2 regions of the Microbacterium horticulturae genome follow, and region 2 is predicted to be linked to the other one. Evidence: predicted binding sites of a transcription regulator. Region 2 holds the regulator's gene; the other holds the start of a gene.

Region 1 (7,411 bases), 1.6 Mb from region 2:
CGACGAACACGCCGACCGCGCAGTAGAGGAAGATGCCCACCGACCACGAGAAGACCGCGAGCAACGCCAGACCGGGGCGCCACGCGTCGAACTCGACCTCGAGGGTGGCCGCGAGCACGGCGATCGATTGGCTGGCCACGGCCCAGATGAACCAGGTGCCGTTGGCCGTCGAGATCGGCACCTTCTTGCGCTTGCCGAGTATGGCCGTCCACGGCACGGTATAGCCGAGGATGATCCAGGCGATCGAGGCGACCAGCAGCAGGCTCACCGCGATCCCGTGGAAGCCGGTCTCCTGGCTGAGCCGGCTGCCCAGCACGTCGGTCGCGGCCACGAACGTGAAGAACCCGAACGCCCGCCCGGGGTCGGCGAAGTCATCGGCCATCTGCTCGGGATGCCGGATGACCCGGATGATGTTCAGCACGACGAGGACGACGTACGAGATCGCGGCGATGATCAGCAGCGCGACCGAGACGGTGAACCACTCATTGGTGCGCATGGCGATCGAGACGATGCCGGTCGCCATCACGAGCGCGAAATAACCCGGGGTCAGCGCAGAGATTCCCGCGTCGGCGCGGCTCGGCAGCGTTGACGGCAGTGTGGGCGACGTGGTCACGCCCTCAGGCTAGCGTCCGCCCGTGTCGTCCGTGTGGTGCAGGATCGTGAATATGATGCGGCTCTCCAGCACGACGACCCAGCGCACCTACCGCTACGTTCGGCTCGCGATCCTCGGCGCCGTGCTGAGTATCGGCGTCGCGCTGGTCATCGTGCTGGCGACCGAAGGGCCGCTGACCTCGCTCAGCGGACTGTTCTACACGTCGGGTCGCACCGCCTTCACGGGAGCGCTCATCGCCGTCGCGCTCGCGTTGGTCGCGCTGTCGGGGCACAGCGTCGAGCAGATCCTGCTGGATGTCGCGGCCCTGTTCGCGCCGCTCATCGCCGTGATCCCGACACCGGTGGCTCTCGGCGATCTGCCGGGGGAGACGGGATGCCCCGGCGCGGTGCCCTGCGTGCCCGAGGCATTCGTCCCCGGGGTCACCACGGGCATCATCACGTTCGCCGTGATGGCGATCGTCGGTGCCGGGTGCGCCCTCATCCTGGCGCGCGTCCAGCAGACGCTCTCGCCCGGCGTGCTCATCGGTGTCATCGCGGCCGGCGTCGTGGCGGTGGTGATGCTGGTCTGGCTTCTCGTCTGGCCTGATGCGCTGCTGCACATCGGTCACCTCGTCGTCACCGCAGCCTTCTTCGGCATCATGGTGGCGATCGCCGTCGTGTCAGCCGCGGCATCCCGCCGCCCCTGGCGCCGGGTGTACGTCATCGTCGCCGTCGGGATGGCGGCATCCCTTCTCTATCTCGCGATCGTCGGCATCGTGCGCCTGACCGGCGTCGACCTGTCGGGGCAGCCGTGGACCCTGGTCGGCGAGATCGGGGTCATCGGGTTCTTCGCGGTGTTCTGGGTCGCCCAGACCGTGCAGAAGTGGAACGAGGTCGACCCGTCACTCGTCGCCCGATGACGGCCGCGCCGGCAGCTGCTGCAACGTCCAGCGGTTGCCATCGGGGTCACGGAAGGTCACGAACCGGCCCCAGGCCTGCTCATCGACGCCCTCGGCATCGGCTCCGATCTCGCGCAGATGCGCCAGCGCCTCTTCGGCATCGGGGATGACGATCTGAATGGTGTTCTGCCGCCCGGGCTCGAGGTCGATGCCGAGGTTCGTGCCGAATGCGATCGAGCACGCCGAGCCCGGCGGTGTCATCTGCACGAACCGGAGGCCCTCGAACGGCGTCTGGTCGTGGTCGAGGTGGAAGCCCACCCGCTCGTAGAAGTCCTTCGCGCGATCGACGTCGGTCACGGGGACGAAGATCAGCTCAATGCGCCATTCCATGGTGTTCTCCCTTGTTCACCTGGGATAACGCTACGCCGGGGCTCCGACATTCAACCGGTGGGAATACGCATCCGAGCTCTGCGTTGAACTTGATACAGCCGTGCTCAAGTTCGTAGACTTGATGCACAAGGACTCAAGTTTCAAGGAGTAATCGCATGGTCGATGACGTGACACCCCCGGTCTCGGGCGCCCCCGACGGCGCGAGCGCGTTCGACGACTTTCTCGCGCGCTACCTGGCCGGTGAGCGCGCGCGTCAACAGCGCTCGGTCGACATCAGCCGCTTCATGACGGCCCGCACGCAGGAGATGCTGCAGGCGGCGGCGCAGTATGCGCTCGAGCGCGGACAGCGTGAGGTCGACACCTTGCACGTGCTGCACGCGCTGATGGAGGTCGCGCCCGCGCAAGAGGCGGTGCGGCGCATCGGCGCTGATGCCGTCGCCATCGCGCATGACGCCGAGCGCCGGCTGCCGGCGCCGAACCGCGCGGCCCCGCAGGCCGACGGTGCCGAGATCACCCCGTCGCTGCAGCGGACGCTCTTTCACGCATACCAGGTCGCCCGTTCGTCGGGCTCGACCTACATCGAGCCCGAGCATGTGTTCTTCGCGCTCGTGCTCGCGCAAGACACCCCGGCCGGCCAGGTGCTCGCCCAGGCGGGTGTGACCGCCGACGCCCTCACCGAGAGCGCGAACGAGACGGTGACCGCGGGCGGCACGACCGAGCAGGCCGAGGGCACCTCCGACACCCCGATGCTGGAGAAGTACGGCACCGATCTCACCGCGCTCGCCGAGGCGGGCTCGCTCGATCCCGTGATCGGTCGGGCCGACGAGATCGAGCAGACCATCGAGATCCTGTCCCGGCGCACGAAGAACAACCCGGTGCTGATCGGCGAGGCGGGCGTCGGCAAGACCGCGATCGTCGAGGGCCTGGCCCGTGCGATCGTCGAAGGCGCGGTGCCCGAGCAGCTGCACGGCAAGCGCGTGATAGCGCTCGACCTGCCCGGCATGCTCGCCGGTACCCGCTACCGCGGCGACTTCGAAGAGCGGCTCACCACAACGATGGACGAGATCTCCGCACACAAGGGCGAGATCATCGCGTTCATCGACGAGCTGCACATCGTCGTGGGCGCCGGCGGCAATGGCGACGGCGGCATGGATGCCGGCAACATCCTCAAACCGCGTCTCGCGCGCGGCGAGCTGCACCTGGTGGGCGCGACGACGCTCGACGAGTACCGCCGGATCGAGAAGGATGCCGCGCTGGAGCGCCGCTTCCAGCCCGTCAAGGTCGGCGAGCCCAGCGTGGAAGACGCCGTGCGCATCCTGCACGGCCTGAAGGACGCGTACGAGCTGCACCACGCCGTGACGTACACCGATGACGCGCTGCGCTCGGCCGTCGAGCTGAGCGACCGCTACCTCACCGAGCGCGTGCTTCCCGACAAGGCCATCGACCTCATCGACCAGGCCGGTGCGCGGCTGCGGCTGCGTCTGGGCGTGCAGGCCGACGTGTCGACGCTCATGCAGAAGCTGGCCGATCTGGAGGCCGACAAGAACGCGGCGGTCTCGGCCGAGCGCTACGAGGACGCCTCGCAGCTGCGCGACGAGATCGCCGAGGTCGAGCGCAAGCTCGACGAGGTCTCGCACGGCGCCGGTGCGCGCAAGGCCGACGCGGTGGTGGACGAGCCGGAGATCGCCGACGTGATCAGCCGGGCCACCGGCATCCCGGTCTCGCGTCTGACCGAGAGCGAGCGCGACAGGCTGGCCGTGCTCGAGCACGAGCTGCACGCGCGCGTGGTCGGTCAGGACGACGCTGTCGCCGCCGTCGCCAAGGCCGTGCGGCGCAACCGCACCGGCATGGGCGACGCGCACCGGCCGATCGGCTCGTTCCTGTTCCTGGGCCCCACGGGCGTGGGCAAGACCGAGCTGGCCAAGGCCCTGGCGCAGTCGCTGTTCGACGACGACACGGCCGTGATCCGCTTCGATATGAGCGAGTTCGGCGAGCGACACACCGCCGCCCGCCTGGTCGGTGCCCCTCCGGGATACGTCGGCTACGACGAGGCCGGGCAGCTCACCGAGCGCGTGCGTCGCAACCCGTACGCCGTGGTGCTGTTCGATGAGATCGAGAAGGCGCACCCCGACGTGTTCAACCTGCTGCTGCAGGTGCTCGACGACGGGCGCCTGACGGACGGCCAGGGGCGCACCGTCGACTTCCGCAACACGGTCGTGGTCATGACCTCGAACCTGGGCAGCGAGTTCCTCGCCTCGCGCGGGGGAGCCATCGGCTTCCTCGCCGACGGCGGAGGCGACACCGGGTTCGGCAGTGAGAAGGACCTGCGTGACCGCGTCTTCGCGAAGCTGCGCGAGGCGATGCGGCCCGAGTTCCTCAACCGCATCGACGAGATCGTGCTGTTCCGCAAGCTCGACCGCGAGCAGCTGCGTGAAATAGTGCGCCTGCTGCTGGGGGCGACCTCGGCGCGGCTCGCGTGGCGCGAGGTGGGCTTCGACGTCACGGACGCCGCGGTGCAGTGGCTGGCCGACCACGGGTACGAGCCCGAGTACGGTGCCCGCCCGTTGCGCCGGCTCATCCAGCGCGAGGTCGACGACCGCATCGCCGACCTGTTCGTGTCGGGCGAGCTGGTCGATGGCGCGGCGGTGCGGGTGGATGCCGCAGGCGACGTGCTGTCGGTGACGGCGACGCCGGTGCACCAGGCGGTGTGACCGAGCGCGCGTCCACCGGGCGGCGTGAACGAGCGCACGTGCACCGGGCGGTGTGACCGAGGCGGGATGCCGCGGCGAAGGTCGCGGCATCCCGCCTTCACTGTGCACGGCGTCGGGGATTTCCGGCGACGCGCCGTCGAATCGCGCGGGCCGACGGCGTGTCGGCGACATTCCCCTACCGTGTGTACGGGCGGCGCAGGGGTGCGTGGTATGAGCGCGCTTCGACCTACAGCGGCAGCAGCAGCGGCACCAGCAGCACGCTGACGATGAGCACGATCACCGTGAACGGCGTGCCGATCTTCACGAAGTCTCCGAACCGGTAGCGACCGGGCTCGACGACGAGCGTGTTCACTGGCGACGAGACCGGTGTCATGAACGCGGAGGATGCCGCGAGCGCGACCATCATCGCGAAGGGGTACGGCGAGACGCCCAGGTGCGCGGCGATCGAGATAGCGATCGGGGCCATGAGCACCGCGGTGGCCGTGTTCGAGACGAACAGGCCGATCACGGCGGTCAGAACGAAGACACCGCCCAGAAGCACGGACGGGCCCGCTCCGCCGAGCACCGACAGCAGACCGTCGACGACCAGGTCGACTCCGCCGGTGCGCTCGAGTGCCAGCGCGAACGGCAGCATGCCGACGATGAGCAGCAGCGTCGGCCAGTGGATGCTGCGGTAGGCGCTGGACATGTCGATGCAGCGGAAGATGCCCAGCAGCAGGCAGGCGATGAGCGCCGCGATGACGTTGGGGACGACGCCGGTGACCATGAGCACGACCATGAGCAGGACGATCGCTATCGCGAACGGCGCCTGGTTGGCGGCCGGCGCGACCTCGGCGGCCTCGGCCGGCAGATCGAGGAGGATGTAGTCGCGCCGTGACCTGCCGAGCCGATGGATCGCCGACCACGACCCGGTGACCAGAAGCGTGTCGCCGGCCGCGAGGCGGGCATCGGCGAGCCCGTCGTCGATCGTGTGGCCGCGGTGGCGGATGCCCGCGACGTGCACGCCGTACGTCGCGGCCAGGCGCGCTGTGCGCACCGTCTTGCCGGCAGCCGCCGAATCGGGCGCGATAAGCACCTCGGCCAGGCCCACCTGGCGCGAGTAGGCGTCGAAGAACTCGTCGGTCATCTTGAGACGTTCCAGCCGCAGGCGCTCGCGGTCGGCGGCCGAGAACGCGGTGTCGGCGAAGAGCACATCCCCCTTGGCGACGACGGCCTCGTCGGCGGTGAAGCGCTGGGTGCCGCGCAGCAGCCGCGTGCGCTCGATCATCAGCACGCCCGGGCGGCGCTGGTCGACCAGCGCGGCCTCGGCCAGGCGTTCACCGATCATCGGCGACCCGGCGCCGACCCGGTAGCGATGAGTGCGTGCATCGACGCCGTAGTCGGCGATGAGGCCGGAGATTGTGCGCGCGAGGTGGCCCGGACCCGCGGCATCCCCGCCCAGGAACCGGCGCGCGAACAGCATGTAGCCGATGCCGAGAACGAGGAAGACGAGACCGAACGGCGTGATAGCGAAGAATCCGAAGCCGCCGTGCCCGGCCCGGCGCAGCTCGGCGTCGATCACGAGGTTGGGCGTCGTGGCGATGAGCGTGAGCATGCCACTGACCAGTCCCGCGAAGCTCAGCGGCATCATCAGCTGGCGCGGCGATATGCCGGTCCGTGCGGCGATGCTCATCGCCACCGGGATGAAGATCGCCACGACGCCGGTCGAACTCATGATCGCGCCCAACAGTGCGACCGCGAGCATGAGCAGCACTATCAGCCGAGTGGTGCTGGTGCCGGCGACCCGTGAGAGCAGGTCGCCGAGGCGATAGGTGACGCCGGTGCGCGAGAGTCCCTCACCGACGACGAACAGAGCGGCGATGAGCACGACGTTCGGGTCGGCGAAGCCGGCCAGCGTCTCCGGCACGCTGAGGATGCCCGTCAGCGGCAGCGCGACGATCATGACGAGCGCGACGACGTCCATACGGGGACGCCCCGCCGCGAACATCGCTATCGCGGCGACGAGAAGCACGAGGACCATCGCGAGGTCGGCGCTCATCGGGCCTCCTCCACGATCGTCACGGCGATTCTCCGAGAGTAGCGAGGACGGGCCGCGCCGCGCGAGAGGCCGCGCAGGCGTCGCAAGAGGTGGCACACTCGGGTGCATGAGCATCGCACCCGTCTCGATCGGCGTGGCAGGCGTGCTCGGCCCCGCGGCGATCGCGCGGATCGCGGCGGCCGCCGAGCAGGCCGGCCTCTACGCGCTCTGGGTCAACGACACCCCCGGCGGCGACGCTCTGGCGGCGCTGCACGAGGCGGCGCGGGCGACCGAGACGCTCGTCCTCGGCACCGGTGTGGTGCCTCTCGACCGGCGCACGCCCGACGAGATCCTCATCGACGCCGCCGGGCTTCCCGAAGACCGGCTCATTCTGGGTATCGGCTCGGGTCAGGCGTCGGGCCCGGTGCTGGCCGCCGTGCGCAACGCGGTCGACGCGCTGCGCGAGCGCACCGCCGCCGGCATCGCGGTGGGCGCCCTCGGGCCGAAGATGCGCGCCCTCGCCGCAGAGGTGGCCGACGGGATGCTGCTGAACTGGCTGCCGGCGCGTGAGGCGGCCGCGCAGACCGTCGAGGCGCATGAGGGGGCGCCGGGCGTCAACGTCGCTCTCTACGTGCGGACGGCGCTGGACGATGGCGGGATGCCGCGGCTGCGCGCCGAGGGGGAGCGGTACGCCCGCTTTCCGAAGTACGCGGCCAACTTCGCGCGGCTCGGCGTCGCCCCCGACGACACGGTGCTCACGCCCGGCGCCGAGGGGCTGGCCGCCTACCGTGTGGCTGTCGACG
Region 2 (7,411 bases):
CGACATCGCAGCCCTCCGCTGGACACAGGGGACGGGCGGTCTCATGGTCGCGCGCATCGAGGTGCGACCGCGCGCCGCATCGTACGTCGAGCACTGGCGGCATCCCTTCGCGCGACGCCGTGGCACGATCGACGTCGAGTTGCCCGCCCTCGACCTCGATCCTCTCCTCGTGATGATGGCGCTGCAGCTGTACTGGCTCGTGCCGTCCGCCCGCGCGGAAATCGCCGTCGGGCGTGTGCCGGCGCGACTCTTCGACGCCGACCTCGCCGTCGGGTCTGTCCCGGCAGAGCTCGGGGCCGACTGGCTCACGTCGTTCCGCCCGCGCGCACAGCGCTGAGCGCGGGCCGCGGGGCCGCAAGAGTTGAGCCGGGCGGTATCAACTTTGTTGACAGCGTGCGAGCGTCGGCATACACTTGAGTCATCGCGGCTCAAGATCCGGCCGCGAGACGACTTCATCATCATCAACCCGGGCCGTGGCAGATGCCATGACCCCCGGAAAGGAAGAGAAACACATGGCACGTGCAGTGGGTATCGACCTCGGTACGACCAACTCGGTCGTGTCCGTCCTCGAGGGCGGCGAGCCGAAGGTCATCGCCAATGCCGAGGGGTTCCGTACGACCCCGTCGGTCGTCGCATTCACGAAGGACGGCGAGGTGCTGGTCGGTGAGACCGCCAAACGCCAGGCCGTGACGAACGTCGACCGCACCATCACCTCCGTCAAGCGCCACATGGGCACCGACTGGAAGACCCAGGAGATCGACGGCAAGGCGTACACGCCGCAGGAGATCTCGGCGCGCATTCTGCAGAAGCTGAAGCGCGACGCCGAGGAGTACCTGGGCGACGCGGTGACGGATGCCGTCATCACCGTTCCTGCGTACTTCAACGACGCCGAGCGTCAGGCCACGAAGGAGGCCGGTGAGATCGCGGGCCTGAACGTCCTGCGCATCATCAACGAGCCGACCGCCGCCGCTCTGGCGTACGGCCTCGACAAGGGCAAGGAAGACGAGCTCATCCTGGTCTTCGACCTCGGTGGTGGCACATTCGACGTGTCGTTGCTCGAGGTGGGCAAGGACGACGACTTCTCCACCATCCAGGTGCGCGCGACCGCCGGTGACAACCGCCTCGGCGGCGACGACTGGGACCAGCGTGTCGTCGACTGGCTGATCACGCAGTTCAAGAACACGACCGGTGTCGACGTGTCGGGTGACAAGATCGCCCTGCAGCGTCTGAAGGAGGCCGCCGAGCAGGCGAAGAAGGAGCTGTCGAGCTCGACCTCGACCAGCATCTCGCTGCCCTACCTCTCGCTGACCGAGTCGGGCCCGGCGAACCTGCAGGAGACCCTGTCGCGCGCGAAGTTCGAGGACCTCACCAAGGACCTGCTCGACCGCACGAAGAAGCCGTTCAGCGACGTCATCCGTGAGGCCGGCATCAAGGTGGCCGACATCGACCACGTGGTGCTCGTGGGTGGTTCCACGCGTATGCCGGCCGTCGCCGAGCTCGTCAAGAGCGAGACCGGCAAGGACGCCAACAAGGGCGTGAACCCCGACGAGGTCGTGGCCGTGGGCGCAGCCCTGCAGGCCGGTGTCCTCAAGGGCGAGCGCAAGGACGTGCTGCTGATCGACGTCACCCCGCTGAGCCTCGGCATCGAGACCAAGGGCGGCATCATGACCAAGCTCATCGAGCGCAACACGGCCATCCCGACCAAGCGCAGCGAGACGTTCACGACCGCCGACGACAACCAGCCGTCGGTCGCGATCCAGGTGTTCCAGGGCGAGCGCGAGTTCACTCGTGACAACAAGCCGCTGGGCACGTTCGAGCTGACCGGCATCGCGCCGGCCCCGCGCGGCATTCCGCAGGTCGAGGTCACCTTCGACATCGACGCCAACGGCATCGTGCATGTGTCCGCGAAGGACAAGGGCACCGGCAAGGAGCAGTCGATGACCATCACGGGCGGCTCGTCGCTGCCCAAGGAGGACATCGAGCGCATGGTGCGCGAGGCCGAGGAGAACGCGGCCGAAGACAAGAAGCGCCGCGAGGCCGCTGACACGCGCAACCAGGCCGAGACGCTCGCATACTCGATCGAGAAGCTCATCAAGGAGAACGACGAGAAGCTGCCCAGCGACGTCAAGGACAGCGTGCAGGCCGATGTCGACGCACTGAAGACGGCCCTGGCCGGCGAGGACGACGACGCGGTGAAGTCGGCGTACGAGAAGCTGAACGAGAGCCAGCAGAAGCTGGGCGAGGCGATCTACCAGGCCGCACAGGCCGAAGGCGCACCGGGCGACCCGAACGTCGCCGACCCGGGCAACGGCGACGTGCCGAACCCCGAGGAGGACGTGGTGGACGCCGAGGTCGTCGACGACGAGGACGAGAAGAAGTAGGGACATGACCGACAAGGACTTCGATGACAACGAGGTCCGTCCGGGCGAAGAGGGGTCGGAGGCTTCTGCCTCCGGCCCCGACGCGCAGGACGGGACCGACAACCCGACGGGTGCCGAGAGCGCCGAGGGCGGTGACGCCGAGCCCTTCGGCGAGGCTGTGGACGAGCTGACCATCGACGACATTCTGGGCACCGCTCAGAACTCTGACGCCGCTGCCGAAGACGCCAAGCTCGCCGACCTCGAGTCGACGCTGCTCAGCGACCTCAAGCGCCTGCAGGCGGAGTACGCCAACTACCGCCGCCGCACCGAAGAGCAGCGTCAGGTCGAGATCGACCGCGCCAAGGGCGAGGTCGCCAAGGGCCTGCTGCCCGTGCTCGATGACCTCGACCGCGCCGAGAAGCACGGCGATCTCGAGGCCGGCAGTGCGTTCGCGCTGATCGCCGAGAAGCTGCGCGGTGTCGTGGAGAGGCTGGGCGTCGTCTCGTACGGCGCAGCGGGCGACGCGTTCGACCCGCAGCAGCACGAGGCCGTCTTCCAGCAGCCGACGCCGGGCACCTCGGAGTCGACCATCCTCGAGGTGGTCGAGACCGGATACCGGCTGGGTGACGTGGAACTGCGACCCGCGAAGGTGGTCGTCGCCGTCCCGGCGGATTGACCGCGGGAAGGAGCATCCATGGCCAGTCAGGACTGGTTCGACAAGGACTTCTACAAGACGCTCGGTGTGTCCAAGGACGTCACCGATGCCGACCTGAAGAAGACCTATCGCAAGCTCGCGCGCAAGTACCACCCGGACTCGAACCCGGGGGATGACGCCGCCGAGGCGAAGTTCAAGGAGATCAGCGAGGCGTATTCGGTGCTCTCCGACAAGGAGCAGCGCACCGAGTACGACCAGATCCGCGCGATGGGCTCGGGTGCCCGCTTCACGGCGGGCGGCCAGGGCGACGGCGGCTTCGACGATGTGTTCGGCGGCATGTTCGGCCAGGGCCGCGGCGGAGGGACCCGCTTCGAGACCTCGGGCAACTTCGAGGACATCTTCTCGATGTTCGGCCAGCAGGGCGGCGGGTTCGGGTCGGGTCGCTTCGGTGATTCGACCGGTGGATACCGCGGGTATGGGGGGCCGCAGAAGGGTCAGGACGTCACCGCGCACACCACGCTGGACTTCATCACCGCCGTCAAGGGCGAGACGATCACCCTGTCGGGTGAGAACGGCAAGCCGTTCAAGGTGAAGATCCCGGCCGGGGTGTCGAACGGTCAGAAGATCCGGCTGCGCGGGCGGGGGCATCCCTCGCCCGACGGCGGTGAGAACGGCGACATCGTCGTGACCATCACGGTGCGGCCGCACCCGGTCTTCACCCGTGACGGGCTGAACCTGCGCGTCACCGTCCCGGTGACGTTCACCGAGGCCACGCTCGGCGCGACCATCGAGGTGCCGACGCTCGGCGGCGATCCGGTGCGGCTGCGCGTCGCGCCCGGTACGCCGTCGGGGCGCGTGCTGCGCGTCAAGGGCCGCGGCGTGGAGAGCAAAAAGGGCACCGGCGACCTGCTCGCCGAGGTGCAGGTGGCCGTGCCATCGCATCTCGACGATGCCGCGCGTGAGGCCCTCGAGCGCTTCCACGATCTCGAGCCCAAAGAGAACCCGCGCGCCGAGCTGATGGCGAAGGCCGCCGTCGGTCGTTGAGCGAGCGAAGCGAGTCGAAACGCCGGTACGAGAGCAGAAGTTCCTAGAGTAGCGAGGAGGTGAATCCGGATGCCTGAGCGCAGACCAGACGAGAACGCCCCGATCTTCGCGATCGCGGCGGCCGCCGAGCTGTCCGGAATGCATCCTCAGACCCTGCGGCAGTACGACCGTATGGGACTCGTCGTGCCCGCCCGCACCAAGGGCGGGTCACGACGCTACTCGCTGCGGCATGTCGCGCAGTTGCGCGAGGTGTCGAAGATGTCGGCCGCGGGCATGAGCCTGCCCGCCATCGTGCGCATCCTCGAGCTCGAAGAGCACGTGCGCGAGCTGCACATGCGTGTGCAGCTGCTCGAGGAGCGCGTGCGCGCGGAGGTCGAGAACCGCCCCGGCGCGCGCGTGTTCGCCGCGGGCTCGACCGGAGCGGTCGTGCCGTTGCGGCACGGCCGCCGCATCCGCCGCTCGACCGATATCGTCGTGTGGCGTCCGCAGCGCCCCGACGAGCGCTGATGCGCCCCCATCTCGCCGAATTCATATGAATCTGTCTCGTGCACATGAAACTGCCGACGGTTTGGTGTGCATGAGACGGTTCCATATGAATTCGACGGAGGTGGAAGCGGGGGAGGAGGCGGGATGCCGGGGTACGAGCCGTTCGCGTATCGCGTGACCAAATCCGGCGAGGTGCACATCTCACGCGTCGGCCGGTTGGTGACGGTCGTACGGGGACCTGCCGCGGAGCGCCTGATCGCGCGGCTCGGCGACGATGGCGCGAGCGATCAGGCCGCGCTCCAGCGCGCCACCGGCAACTACAAGCGCGGCAACGAGCGCTGAGCCGCGGCATCCACCACCGACATACCGGACGGTCGGTATGCTGTGGGAAGCATCGCCACGACAAGGAGGTCAGGATGCCACAGCCCGAACACACCCCGTCGCGGATCCCCGATGAGGCCGGCGCAACGCCCGGGCTCGACGTCAACGGCTTCCGCGCCTGGCTGGAGCGCGTCCACCCTGATATTGCCGGCGGCGAGCTCTCGGCATCCGTCATCGCCGGCGGCAGGAGCAACCTCACCTACGCTGTCGACGGCGCCGCGCTGCCGCTGATCGTGCGGCGACCGCCGCTCGGCCATGTGCTCGCCAGCGCGCACGACATGCGGCGCGAGCACCGGGTGATAGCGGCGTTGGCCGGCAGTGGCATCCCGGTTCCCGCTGCAGTCGACGTCGTCGACGACACCGAGACGGCCACCGTCACCGGAACCACCTTCTTCGTCATGGAACGCGCGCCCGGGCGCACCATCACGCGCCGCGCTCAGAACGCGGAGTTCAGCCGCGCCGGCATCCAGGCCATGAGCACCGCGCTGGCCGAGCACCTCGCCGACCTGCACGCGGTCGCTCCGGCCGCGGTGGGCCTGGCGGACTTCGGCCGTCCCGACGGCTACATCGACCGTCAGCTGAAGACCTGGCAACGGCAGCTCGACGCGTCGCGCTCGCGCGAGACGCCGACCCTCGACAGGCTGCAGCAGCGGCTGCACGCCGACGTGCCGACGGACAGCGGCGCCGCCATTGTGCACGGCGACTACCGCCTCGACAACGCACTCGTGGTCGGCACCGGCGACGACCCGCGCATCTCGGCGATCCTCGACTGGGAGATGGCGACGCTCGGCGACCCGCTCGTCGACCTCGGCATCCTCGGGCTGTACTGGAACGTCGCCGATCTGCCCGGCGCGCGCCGCATCGTGCCGAGTGCGGTGGACGTGGATGCCGGATACCCGACGTTCGACGCGCTCGTCGAGGCCTACGCGCGCAGGTCGGGGCGCAGCATCCCGAATCTGCACTGGTATCGCGCGTTCGCCGCCTACAAGCTCGCGGTGATCCTCGAGGGGATACACCTGCGCTACAGCGCCGGCGAGACCGTCGGTGAGGGTTTCGACCGCATCGGCGAGCTGGTGGAACCGCTCGCCGCGGCAGGGATGGAGTGGGCCTGATGGACTTCGCACCCGACGCGCGTACGCGCGAACTGAGCGAGAGGGCGCGCGCGTTCGTCGACGAGCACGTGCTGCCCGCCGAGCCCGTGCTCGAGCAGCAGTTGGCCGACGCCCCCGGCGAGTGGTCGTTCCGGCCGATCCTGCGCGAGCTGCAGCAGGAGGCGAGGGCGCAGGGGTTGTGGAACCTGTTCCTTCCTGGCGAGGAGGGTGCCGGTCTCAGCCAGTTGCAGTACGCGCCGATCGCCGAGATCACGGGATGGAGCCCGAAGCTCGCGCCCACCGCGTTCAACTGCAACGCGCCCGACACCGGCAACATGGAGGTGCTGCACGACTTCGGCACTCCGGCGCAGAAGGGCGATTGGCTCGAGCTGTTGCTTCGAGGCGAGATCCGCTCGGCGTTCTGCATGACCGAGCCCGACGTCGCCTCGTCGGACGCGACGAACATCGGCACCCGCATCGAGCGCGACGGCGACCACTACGTCGTCACCGGGCGCAAGTGGTGGTCGACGGGCGCGATGAACCCGGATGCCAAGATTTTCATCGTCATGGGCAAGACCGACCCGGAGGCCGACCGGCATCGGCAGCAGTCGATGATCCTCGTGCCGCGCGACACCCCCGGCGTGCACGTCGTGCGGCCGCTGAGCGTGTTCGGCTACGACGACCGCGACCACGGCGGGCATGCCGAGGTCGTGTTCGACGGGGTGCGGGTGCCGGCGACGAACATCCTGGTCGGCGAAGGCGAAGGCTTCGCCATCGCGCAGGCGCGGCTCGGCCCGGGGCGCATCCACCACTGCATGCGGGCGCTCGGCATGGCCGAGCGGGCGCTGTCGCTCGTGCGCGAACGCGCGGGTTCACGCACGGCGTTCGGCCGTACGCTGGCCGAGCAGGGCGTCGTGCGCGAGTGGGTCGCCGAGTCGCGCATCCAGCTCGAGGCGCTGCGGCTGCTCGTGTTGAAGACTGCATGGCTCATGGACACGGTCGGCAACCGGCAGGCGATGACCGAGATCCAGGCGATCAAGATCGCCGTGCCGCGGGCCGTGCAGCAGATCCTCGACCGGGCGATCCAGCTGTTCGGCGGCGCCGGCGTCTCGGGCGACACGCCCTTGGCCGCGCTGTGGGCGGGCGTGCGCACGCTGCGGCTGGCCGACGGGCCCGACGAGGTGCACCTGAACTCGCTGGGTCGGGCCGAGCTGCGGCGCTGAGGCCGCCGCTTCACGGTGAGAGTGCAGCTGGTCGACGAGAGGTAGGGAACCAACCGCTCCTTCGTCCATCAGCTGCACTCTCAGCGGATGGTGTTCTGGGCGGGGCGGGATGCCGCGGCCCGCGGCCGCGCTGTAGCCGTGCTCAGTCGGCGGCCGCGGCATCCACCCGCC

What was found. Region 2 encodes HspR, which represses chaperone genes until heat shock. Its sites were predicted from a motif close to AAGTTGAGTCNNNNNGACTCAACTT; they were not measured.
Region 1: a site for HspR is predicted at 1,996-2,020, ahead of PU630_RS05300 (ATP-dependent Clp protease ATP-binding subunit). Genes of this name have one in related genera too.

The regions. Positions count from the first base shown of each region.
Region 1 covers NZ_CP119108.1:1,135,944-1,143,354, forward strand. The annotation lists gene PU630_RS05285 (tellurite resistance/C4-dicarboxylate transporter family protein) at 1-613, opposite strand, end outside; gene PU630_RS05290 (hypothetical protein) at 666-1,511, shown strand; gene PU630_RS05295 (VOC family protein) at 1,494-1,880, opposite strand; gene PU630_RS05300 (ATP-dependent Clp protease ATP-binding subunit) at 2,036-4,591, shown strand; gene PU630_RS05305 (SLC13 family permease) at 4,818-6,629, opposite strand; gene PU630_RS05310 (LLM class flavin-dependent oxidoreductase) at 6,736-7,411, shown strand, end outside.
Region 2 covers NZ_CP119108.1:3,206,316-3,213,726, reverse strand. The annotation lists gene PU630_RS15230 (hypothetical protein) at 1-337, shown strand, start outside; gene dnaK (molecular chaperone DnaK) at 513-2,381, shown strand; gene PU630_RS15220 (nucleotide exchange factor GrpE) at 2,386-3,036, shown strand; gene PU630_RS15215 (DnaJ C-terminal domain-containing protein) at 3,055-4,059, shown strand; gene PU630_RS15210 (heat shock protein transcriptional repressor HspR) at 4,129-4,566, shown strand; gene PU630_RS15205 (hypothetical protein) at 4,690-4,887, shown strand; gene PU630_RS15200 (phosphotransferase family protein) at 4,962-6,038, shown strand; gene PU630_RS15195 (acyl-CoA dehydrogenase family protein) at 6,038-7,240, shown strand; gene PU630_RS15190 (TetR/AcrR family transcriptional regulator) at 7,383-7,411, opposite strand, start outside.